DNA from 3 places in the Brachybacterium sp. p3-SID957 genome. Region 2 is predicted to be linked to each of the others. Evidence: predicted binding sites of a transcription regulator. Region 2 holds the regulator's gene; each other region holds the start of a gene.
The links. Region 2 encodes HrcA, which represses chaperone genes, less so after heat shock. Its sites were predicted from a motif close to TTNGCACTCGNNNNNNNCGAGTGCNAA; they were not measured.
Positions count from the first base shown of each region.

Region 1: the regulator HrcA is predicted to act here: its motif matches at 1,671-1,697, upstream of groES (co-chaperone GroES).
Region 3: the regulator HrcA is predicted to act here: its motif matches at 1,391-1,417, upstream of groL (chaperonin GroEL).

Region 1 is NZ_JALXKT010000023.1:6,258-9,529, forward strand. It holds gene M3B01_RS06725 (molybdenum cofactor biosynthesis protein MoaE) at 1-312, shown strand, start outside; gene M3B01_RS06730 (metallophosphoesterase) at 613-1,485, shown strand; gene groES (co-chaperone GroES) at 1,852-2,148, shown strand; gene groL (chaperonin GroEL) at 2,171-3,272, shown strand, end outside.
Region 2 is NZ_JALXKT010000004.1:68,651-71,922, reverse strand. It holds gene M3B01_RS01595 (DUF3097 domain-containing protein) at 1-800, opposite strand, end outside; gene hrcA (heat-inducible transcriptional repressor HrcA) at 1,001-2,011, shown strand; gene dnaJ (molecular chaperone DnaJ) at 2,085-3,218, shown strand; gene M3B01_RS01580 (16S rRNA (uracil(1498)-N(3))-methyltransferase) at 3,221-3,272, shown strand, end outside.
Region 3 is NZ_JALXKT010000012.1:31,649-34,920, reverse strand. It holds gene M3B01_RS04350 (uracil-DNA glycosylase) at 1-237, opposite strand, end outside; gene M3B01_RS04345 (DUF3263 domain-containing protein) at 368-673, shown strand; gene M3B01_RS04340 (LytR C-terminal domain-containing protein) at 724-1,332, shown strand; gene groL (chaperonin GroEL) at 1,636-3,272, shown strand, end outside.

The DNA.
Region 1 (3,272 bases), on a different contig from region 2:
CGCGACCATGACGGCGGCAAGGGCGTGGATCGCCTGGAGTACTCCGGGCACCCCGGCGCGGGCGAGGTGATCGTCGAGGTGGCACGTGAGATCGCCGAGCGCTACCCCGACACGGTGATCGCCCTCGCCCACCGCGTGGGGCCGCTCGCGATCGGTGAGACCGCACTGGGCTGCGCGGTCGCGGCCCCGCACCGCAAGCAGGCCTTCGCCGCCTGCGACGACCTGGTGGACACGGTCAAGCAGCGCTTGCCGATCTGGAAGCACCAGCACTTCGCTGACGGCACCGATGAATGGGTGGGCGCCCTGGGATGACGGGGGGATCAGAGACCAGGTCGACGCCACCGGGCTTCGCATGGACCCAGGACCACGACTACCTGTGGGGTCGCGGCGGGGCAGTTCCTGCTCGCCCTCGGCGTGCGGGAGGAGACCGTCCGTCCCCCCGGTCGGCTGCGACCGATCTACGCACGCTGGAAGGCGCTGGAGGAGGCGCTCCAGCGACTGGACCGTGAGGGCATTCCCACCGAGATCCTCGGCGCGAACAGGCACCGCGCACGACCCACCGACAGTGCCGATGTCACCTGCTGGCAACCTGCGGTCGCTACTCTCGACGCCATGCGCATCCTGCACCTGAGCGACACCCACCTGTACGGCGATCCCACCGCTCGTCACTACGGGCGCATCGACACCGCGGCCGCCCTGCGCGGCGTGCTGGACCGCCTGGCGGGCCTTGAGGGCGTGGACCTGGTGGTGCACAGCGGGGACGCCTCCGAGGATGGCACGGTGGAGAGCTACCGCAGGCTGCACGCCCTGCTGGACCCCTTCGCCGCAACTCTCGGTGCGCCCCTGGTGGTCGCGATGGGCAACCACGACGATCCCGCCGCCTACGCCCAGGTGGCAGGCCCCGGGGACCACGACCCCCGCTACCAGGACCGCGTGATCACCACGGTCGGCGGAGCCCGGGCGGTGGTGCTGGACTCGAGTGTCCCCGGTGCCGGCTACGGCCACCTGGATCCGGCCCAGCTCGAGTGGCTGCGCAGCGTTCTGGCCGAGCCCTCCGTGGGTGGAACGGTGCTGGTGGTGCACCATCCCCCGCTGACGGCCGCCACCCGGATGCTGCGCGCCCTCGACCTCGACGGGGTGGACGAGCTGGCCGAGGTGCTCGTCGGCACCGATGTGCGGGCGATCCTCTCGGGGCACTACCACCACGAGATGACCGGGCAGCTCGCCGGGATCCCCGTGCACGTGACCCCTGGCATCACCAACGTGGTGGATCCGGTGGCGGCGGGGGATCACGAGAGGTCCCTGGCCCTGTCCGGTGCGAGCATCCTCCAGATCGACGCGAACGGGACGGCCCCGGGGATCATCACCTCCCTGTGGCCCAATGCCGGGGACACCGGAGGGGACACCGACGGTGACGTGCGGGTGCCGGTCTACGACTTCGGACCCGAGGACGTGCAGGCGATCATCGACGCCGCCGGGCGCTGAGAGCCGTCGACCACGTCGCCGTCCGCAGCCGGAGCGGCGACCGCACTGCCGGCCACACGCCCGGCGCCGCCGAGCTCCATCACCCGGTGCATGCCCGCGCGGGTGAAGGGGAGGATCTCGGTTCATTGTTGCTGCCTTCACAAAAAGGGGGTGACCTGGTGCGCAGGAGGAAGTCGGGGGAGTCGTTAGCACTCATCTTGCATGAGTGCCAGCGTAGTTCTAGAGTTGCCCTCGTTGGCAGTCGACGGCACAGAGTGCCAGAAGCCGCCAGAGGGATCCTTCCCGGTCGGCACCGCGACGACGATCAGGATCGGGATCCCGCACCCCGAACTCACAGAGTCATCTCTTCATGAAGGAGTGAGCCGCATGTCGGTCTCCATCAAGCCCCTCGAGGACCGTGTCGTCATCAAGCCGCTCGAGGCGGAGCAGACCACCGCTTCCGGCCTGGTCATCCCGGACACCGCGAAGGAGAAGCCCCAGGAGGGCGAGGTCGTCGCCGTCGGCGAGGGCCGCTTCGACGAGCAGGGCAAGCGCATCCCGGTCGACGTCAAGGTGGGCGACAAGGTCGTCTTCTCCAAGTACGGCGGCACCGAGCTGAAGTACGGCGACCAGGAGTACCTGGTGCTGGGCTCGCGCGACATCCTCGCGATCATCGAGAACTGAACGGACTGAGGTCTAGATCCACATGGCGAAAGAGATCATCTACGACGAGCAGGCTCGTCGCGCCCTGGAGCGCGGAGTCGACAAGCTCGCCAACACCGTCCGCGTGACGCTGGGGCCCAAGGGCCGCAACGTCGTGCTGGACAAGAAGTGGGGCGCCCCCACGATCACCAACGACGGCGTGACCATCGCCCGTGAGATCGAGCTCGAGGATCCCTACGAGAACCTCGGTGCCCAGCTCACCAAGGAGGTCGCCACCAAGACCAACGACGTGGCGGGCGACGGCACCACCACCGCCACCGTGCTGGCCCAGGCGCTGGTCCACGAGGGCCTGCGCAACGTGGCCTCGGGTGCGGCTCCGGCCTCGCTCAAGCGCGGCATGGAGAAGGCCGTGGAGGCCATCTCCGCCAAGCTCGGCGAGATCGCCATCGAGGTCGACGGCAAGGAGCAGATCGCGAACGTCGCGGCCGTCTCCAGCCAGGACCGCGAGATCGGCGAGCTGCTGGCCGAGGCCTTCGACAAGGTCGGCAAGGACGGCGTCATCACGGTGGAGGAGTCCTCCACCACCGCGATGGAGCTCGAGTTCACCGAGGGCATGCAGTTCGACAAGGGCTTCATCTCCCCGCACTTCGTCACCGACGCCGACCGTCAGGAGGTCGTGCTCGAGGACGCCCAGGTGCTGCTGCACCAGGGCAAGATCTCGGCCGTCGCCGACATCCTGCCGCTGCTGGAGAAGGTCGTCGAGGGCGGCAAGCCGCTGTTCGTGATCGCTGAGGACGTCGACGGCGAGGCCCTGTCCACGCTGGTCGTCAACAAGATCCGCGGCACCTTCAAGGGCGCCGCCGTGAAGGCCCCCGCCTTCGGCGACCGCCGCAAGGCGATGCTGCAGGACATCGCGGTGCTCACCGGTGCCCAGGTCGTCACTTCCGATCTGGGGCTGGACCTGAAGACCGTCGGCACCGAGGTGCTCGGCCACGCCGGCCGCGTGGTGGTCACCAAGGACACCACCACCATCGTGGGCGGTGCCGGTGACGAGCAGGCCGTGGCCGATCGCGTCGCGCAGATCCGCGCCGAGATCGCGAACACCGACTCCGACTGGGACCGCGAGAAGCTCCAGGAGCGCCTCG
Region 2 (3,272 bases):
CGCTGCCAGCCCTCGGCGATGTCGGCCTGATCGGAGTGCGGCCAGCCCAGGGCCCTGAGCGTTCCCACCTTGATGTCGGTGCCGCGGGGCACGTGCGGCCATGCCTTCAGGCCCACGCGTGCCGGACGCACCGCCTGCCACACGTCCACGTAGGGGTGCCCCAGCACGATCACATTGCCGGGGGCGCCGGGCAGGCGCATCACCTGCTCGGCGATCCGGGACTCCTTGGAACTGGCCACCAGGTGGTCCACCAGCACACCGAGCCGGCGCCCCGGGCCGGGACCGAAAGCCTGCACTCGCTCCACGAGGTTGTCAGCGCCCTCGAGCTGCTCGACGACGACGCCTTCGATGCGCAGATCGTGACCCCACACCTTCTGCACCAGTTCGGCGTCGTGCTTGCCCTCGACCCAGATCCGGGAGGCGCGGGCGGTCCTGGCCTTCGCGCCTTCGACGTACACCGAGCCGCTCGCGGAACGCTTGGGGCCGCTGGGTGCTGGAGCCCGCTGGGGGAGGGTGAGCACCACCGGCTTGCCGTCGATCATGAACCCGGGCCCCAGGGGGAAGCCGCGGCGGCGGCCACGTGCGTCCTCGAGCTCGACCACGTGCACACCGCCGGCCTTCTCCACGCGGGTGATCGCGCCGGTGTACCCGGTCGCCGCGTCCTCGACCACCAGGTCCCGCCGGGCGGGAACCTCGCGGGCGGCGGGACGGCGGCGGTGGTGCGGCGGAGGCTCGGAGGAGAGCACGTCGCGGCCGTAGCGGTCGAAGGAGGGGGAAGAGCGGTCGGGCACGGCGCACACCGTACACCGAGGCGCCACGCCGGGTGACCGTCTCGCATCGGTCCCGGACGGCGGCGGTCTCGGCTCGTGGCGAACGCCTCCTGTCCGCTTCCCTGAGGACAGGCCGTGAGCGCGTAGGATTGGCACTCGACATCCCCCAGTGCTAATCCTGGTGGTCGGGCGTGAGCGCCCTGCCCGGCACCAGCAGGTCCCTGCAGGAGGTGAGACCAACGGACAGCAGGAAGCTGCAGATCCTCGGCGCGATCGTCGAGGACTACGTCTCCACCCGCGAACCCGTCGGCTCCAAGTCCCTGCTGGACCGTCACGATCTCGGGGTCTCCGCCGCCACGGTGCGCAACGACATGTCGGTGCTCGAGGAGGAGGGGCTGATCACCCAGCCCCACACCTCCGCCGGTCGCGTCCCCACGGACAAGGGCTACCGCACCTTCGTGGACCATGTGGCCACCGTGAAGCCGTTGTCGGCCCCCGAACGCCGCGCCATCCAGGCGTTCCTGGAGGATGCCGGTGACGTCGAGGAGCTGCTGCTGCGCACCGTACGGCTGCTGGCGCAGACCACCCATCAGGTGGCGATGGTGCAGTACCCGGCCCGCAAGCAGGCGCGGATCCGCCACGTCGAGCTGGTGAAGGTGGCCGACTCCCTGCTGCTGGTGGTGCTGATCACCGAGTCCGGCCGGGTGGATCAGCGCACCGTGCCGCTGCTGGCCGCTCGTGACGGCGCCTTCTACCAGGGGCTGCGGGACCAGCTGAACCGGGCTGTCGCCGACCATGAGGTCACCGACGTCGAGCGGGCGCTGCTGGAGCTGGTCGAGGCCCAGCCGGCGGCGGATCAGCCCAGTGTCGAGGAGGTCGTCACGGCGCTGCGCATCCTGGCTGCTTCCCGCGCGGAGGACAGGATCATGATGGCCGGCACCGCCAACATCGCCCGCTCCGCCGAGGACTTCGCCCGCGATGTGGAGCCGCTGCTGGACGTGCTCGAGGAGCAGCTGGTGCTGCTGCGCCTGTTCACCGAGATGCACGCCAAACCCGGCTCGGTCGAGGTGCGCATCGGCTCGGAGCTGCAGACCGAGGCCCTCACCCAGGCCGCCGTGGTCGGCGCCGGGTACGGTGCGGGCTCGCACATGGCGATCCTCGGCCCCACCCGCATGGACTACGTCACCGGGATCTCGACCGTGCAGGCTATCGCCCGCTACGTCTCCCGCTACCTGGAATGACACGGCGCCGCCTCCCGCATCCCGGGATGAGCGCCCCCGCTACCACCGTCTCCCTTCCTGAGGACTTCGCACAGTGAACGACGATTACTACGACCTGCTCGGTGTCTCCCGTGACGCCTCCACTGAGGAGATCAAGAAGGCGTACCGCAAGCTGGCTCGCACCCTGCACCCGGACGTCAACCCCGATCCGGACGCCGCCGAGCGGTTCAAGAAGGTCTCCCAGGCGTATGAGACCCTCTCCCACGCCGACAAGCGCCGCCAGTACGACATGGGCGGAGGCCCCGGCATGGGCGGCTTCCCCGGTGGGTTCCCCGGGGGCGGCGCCGGCTTCGACTTCAACGACATCTTCGACATGTTCGCCGGTGCCGCCGGGATGCGAGGCGGCCGTGGGCAGGGTCCGGTCCCGCGCCAGCGCCGCGGCAGCGACGTGCTGCGCCGTGTGGGCATCGAGCTGCGTGACGTCGTGTTCGGCACCGAGAAGGAGATCCGCTTCCGCACCGCGGGTCGCTGCGAGCGCTGCAACGGCTCGTGCTGCGAGCCCGGCACCAGCCCCACCCGCTGCACCGCCTGTGGGGGTTCCGGCCACGTGCAGCGCGTGGCCCAGTCGCTGCTGGGACAGATGGTCACCATGGCCCCCTGCCCCACCTGCGAGGGCCACGGCGACGTCATCGAGTCCCCGTGCACCGCGTGCTCCGGCCACGGCCGCGTCACCACCGAGCGCACCGTCACCGTGCGCGTGCCCTCCGGGGTGGAGAACGGCACCCGGATCCAGCTGCGCGGCGAGGGAGAGGTGGGTGAGGCCGGCGGGCCGGCTGGAGACCTCTTCGTCGAGCTCACCGTCGCCGATCACGACATGTTCGACCGCGACGGCGAGGACCTGGTCACCACCGTCGAGGTGCCGATGACCTCCGCCGCGCTCGGTGCCACCGTGCCGCTGGAGACCTTCGACGGGGTGCAGCAGCTGGACATCCGGCCCGGCGCCCAGCCCGGCGAGGAGATCACCCTGAAGGGCCTGGGCATCACCCCCTTGCGGCGCGAGCGCCGCGGCGACATCCGGGTGGTGCTGGACGTGGACATCCCCACCTCGCTCTCGGACGAGGAGCGTGACCTGCTCGAGCAGTTCGCCCGCATCCGCGGCGACGAGGCCACCCGCCGCAAGGGCCAGGGCCCCTTCGCCAAGCTCCGCGAGCGCCTGCGCGACCTCTGATCATGCCCACCACGCCGCCCGCCTTCCTGATCCTCGACGACGCCCTGGAGCATG
Region 3 (3,272 bases), on a different contig from region 2:
TGAGAGCCCGATGGGATGCCCGGGAGTGGGGTACGGGTCCTGCCCCACGATCAGCACCTTCACCTCCGCAAGAGGACGGGTGAAGGCCCTCAGCACGTGCTCGCCGTGTGGCAGGTACCCGCGACCGGAGGCAGCCTCCTCGCGCAGGAAGTCACCCAGGGCATGGATCCGCTGCTCGGCGGGGGAGAGGGCCTCGGCCCAGTCGGGAGCGATGATCTGGGCGAGCGGCTTCGGCATGGCGACAGTGTTCCATGCTGGCCGGGGCGGTGATGCGTGTCCCACCACGGGGTTCGACTCCCACCACGGGGTTCGACGAGGCCCGGCGCGCCGCTGCGGGAGCGAGCCGCCGCCCGCGTACGCTCGGCCCATGCCCCCCGCCGATGCGCACTCCGATCACCCGTCCCGCTCTGAGGGCGCAGGGGAGGAGCTGTCCGAGCGGGATCGGCGGATCCTCGAACTGGAGTCGCGCACCTTCCGCTTCGTGGGCACCAAGGAGCGCGTGATCCGCGAGCAGCTGGCCATGTCCCGCACCGCCTACTACGTGCGGCTGAACGCCCTGCTGGACGACCCGGCGGCACTGCGCGCCGCCCCTGCCCTCGTGAACCGCCTGCGGGACCGGCGCACCTCGGCCGACGACCTCTCCACCGCAGCACCGGACCACAGGGTGGCCTGAGCAGGCGTGTGCTCCCACCCCCTGCCGGCCCGAACGGGTTTAATAGGCCCGTGGCCGATACCCAGTACCCGTACCCGCCCGATCGATTCGACGACGAGGCCGATGCCGCGACGTTCCACGGTGCGCACCGCGCCGAGGAGCCGTTCTGGCGTCAGAACCTCATCTACCTCGTCATCATCGCGGCGGCCTTCGTGACGCTGCTGGTGCTGCTGTTCCTGATCGGCGGCATGGGCAGAGACGGCGACGACCGCGCCAGCGACCCCACCTCGCCCGCCGCATCGGAGACCACCGAGGAGGCTCCTGCGGAGGAGGAGGGCGCCGAGGGCGAGGAGGAGGCCCCGGCCCCCGAACCCGATCGCTCCATCCCGGTGATGGTCATCAACGCCGGCGGCATCAACGGGATGGCCGGCGCCTGGCGCGACTCCCTCGAGGGCTCCGGCTGGGAGCAGGTGAGCATCGGCACCGCCGACAACGTGCAGCAGGAGCCGGTGGTGTTCTACCGCGACGAGGCCGATGCCGAGACCGCCCAGGCCCTGGCCCAGGAGGTCGGTGCCGGGGAGGCCCGACAGAGCGATGAGTACGAATCGCGCATCACCTTCGTGGCCGTGACTGAGCCGGGAAGCGGAGGCCAGGAGGGTGAGGGCGGGAACGACGGCTGATCGAGCGTTCGCTGATCGACTGTTTCCCGACCTGTCGGCCTCGGCCCCGGGTCGAGAGTTAGCACTCTCGGGTCGAGAGTGCTTATGATGAGCTGGCACTCACCGGCCGTGAGTGACAGCGCCTCCCGAGGCACGGATCCGCGGCCGGCGAAGGCCTGATCGGGGGCGCACGCGCCCGCCGACCACGAACATTCCGGCCCCGTGAGGGGCCCGGGGCCGTGGGACATGAACACGGCTGCGGGTCTCGTCCGTCGCGGGCACAGGGTCGGGTGGACACCACACCACACGGGAGAGATTCCACACATGGCCAAGCTCATCTCTTACGACGAGGAGGCCCGGCGCGGTCTCGAGCGGGGAATGAACCAGCTCGCTGACGCCGTCAAGGTCACCCTCGGCCCCAAGGGCCGCAACGTCGTGCTCGAGAAGTCCTGGGGCGCCCCCACCATCACCAACGACGGCGTCTCCATCGCCAAGGAGATCGAACTCGACGACCCGTACGAGAAGATCGGCGCGGAGCTCGTCAAGGAGGTCGCCAAGAAGACCGACGACATCGCGGGCGACGGCACCACCACCGCCACCGTCCTGGCCCAGGCCCTGGTCAAGGAGGGCCTGCGCAACGTCGCCGCCGGCGCCAACCCCATCGCTCTGAAGCGCGGCATCGACAAGGCCGTTGCGGCCGTCTCCGAGACCCTGCTGTCGCAGGCCAAGGAGGTCGACACCAAGGAGCAGATCGCCAACACCGCCGCCATCTCCGCGGCCGACCCGGCCATCGGCGAGCTCATCGCCGAGGCGCTGGACAAGGTCGGCAAGGAGGGTGTGATCACAGTCGAGGAGTCCAACACCATGGGCCTCGAGCTGGAGCTCACCGAGGGCATGCGGTTCGACAAGGGCTACATCTCGCCCTACTTCGTCACCGACGCCGAGCGCCAGGAGACCGTGCTCGAGGATCCGTACATCCTGCTGATCAGCTCGAAGATCTCCACCGTCAAGGACCTGCTGCCGCTGCTGGAGAAGGTCATCCAGTCCGGCAAGCCGCTGGCGATCATCGCCGAGGACGTCGAGGGCGAGGCCCTGGCGGTGCTGGTGGTCAACAAGCTGCGCGGCTCCTTCAAGTCCGTGGCGGTCAAGGCCCCCGGCTTCGGCGATCGCCGCAAGGCGATGCTGGAGGACATGGCCATCCTCACCGGCGGCCAGGTCATCTCCGAGGAGGTCGGCCTCAAGCTGGAGACCGCCGGTCTCGAGCTGCTGGGCCAGGCCCGCAAGGTCGTCGTCACCAAGGACGAGACCACCATCGTCGAGGGCGCGGGCGATGCCGAGCGCATCGCCGGTCGGGTCAAGCAGATCCGCACCCAGATCGAGGGCTCGGACTCCGACTACGACCGCGAGAAGCTCCAGGAGCGCCTGGCGAAGCTGGCCGGCGGCGTGGCCGTCATCAAGGCCGGTGCCGCCACCGAGGTGGAGCTGAAGGAGCGCAAGCACCGCATCGAGGATGCCGTGCGCAACGCCAAGGCCGCTGTGGAGGAGGGTGTCGTCGCCGGTGGCGGCGTGGCCCTGCTGCAGGCCGGCAAGGACACCTTCTCCTCGCTCGCCCTGGAGGGCGATGAGGCTACCGGTGCCAACATCGTGAAGGTGGCCGTGGAGGCACCCCTGAAGCAGATCGCGATCAACGCCGGTCTCGAGGGCGGCGTCGTGGCCGAGAAGGTCAAGGGCCTGCCCGTGGGCGAGGGCCTGAACGCCGCCACCGGAGAGTACGAGGACCTGCTGGCTGCCGGCATCCTCGATCCGGTGAAGGTCACCCGCTCCGCTCTGCAGAACGCCGCCTCCATCGCCGGCCTGTTCCTCACCACCGAGGCCGTCGTGGCCGACAAGCCGGAGCCCGTCAAGGCTCCCGCCGGTGGCGACGACATGGGCGGCATGGGAGGCATGGGCGGCATGATGTG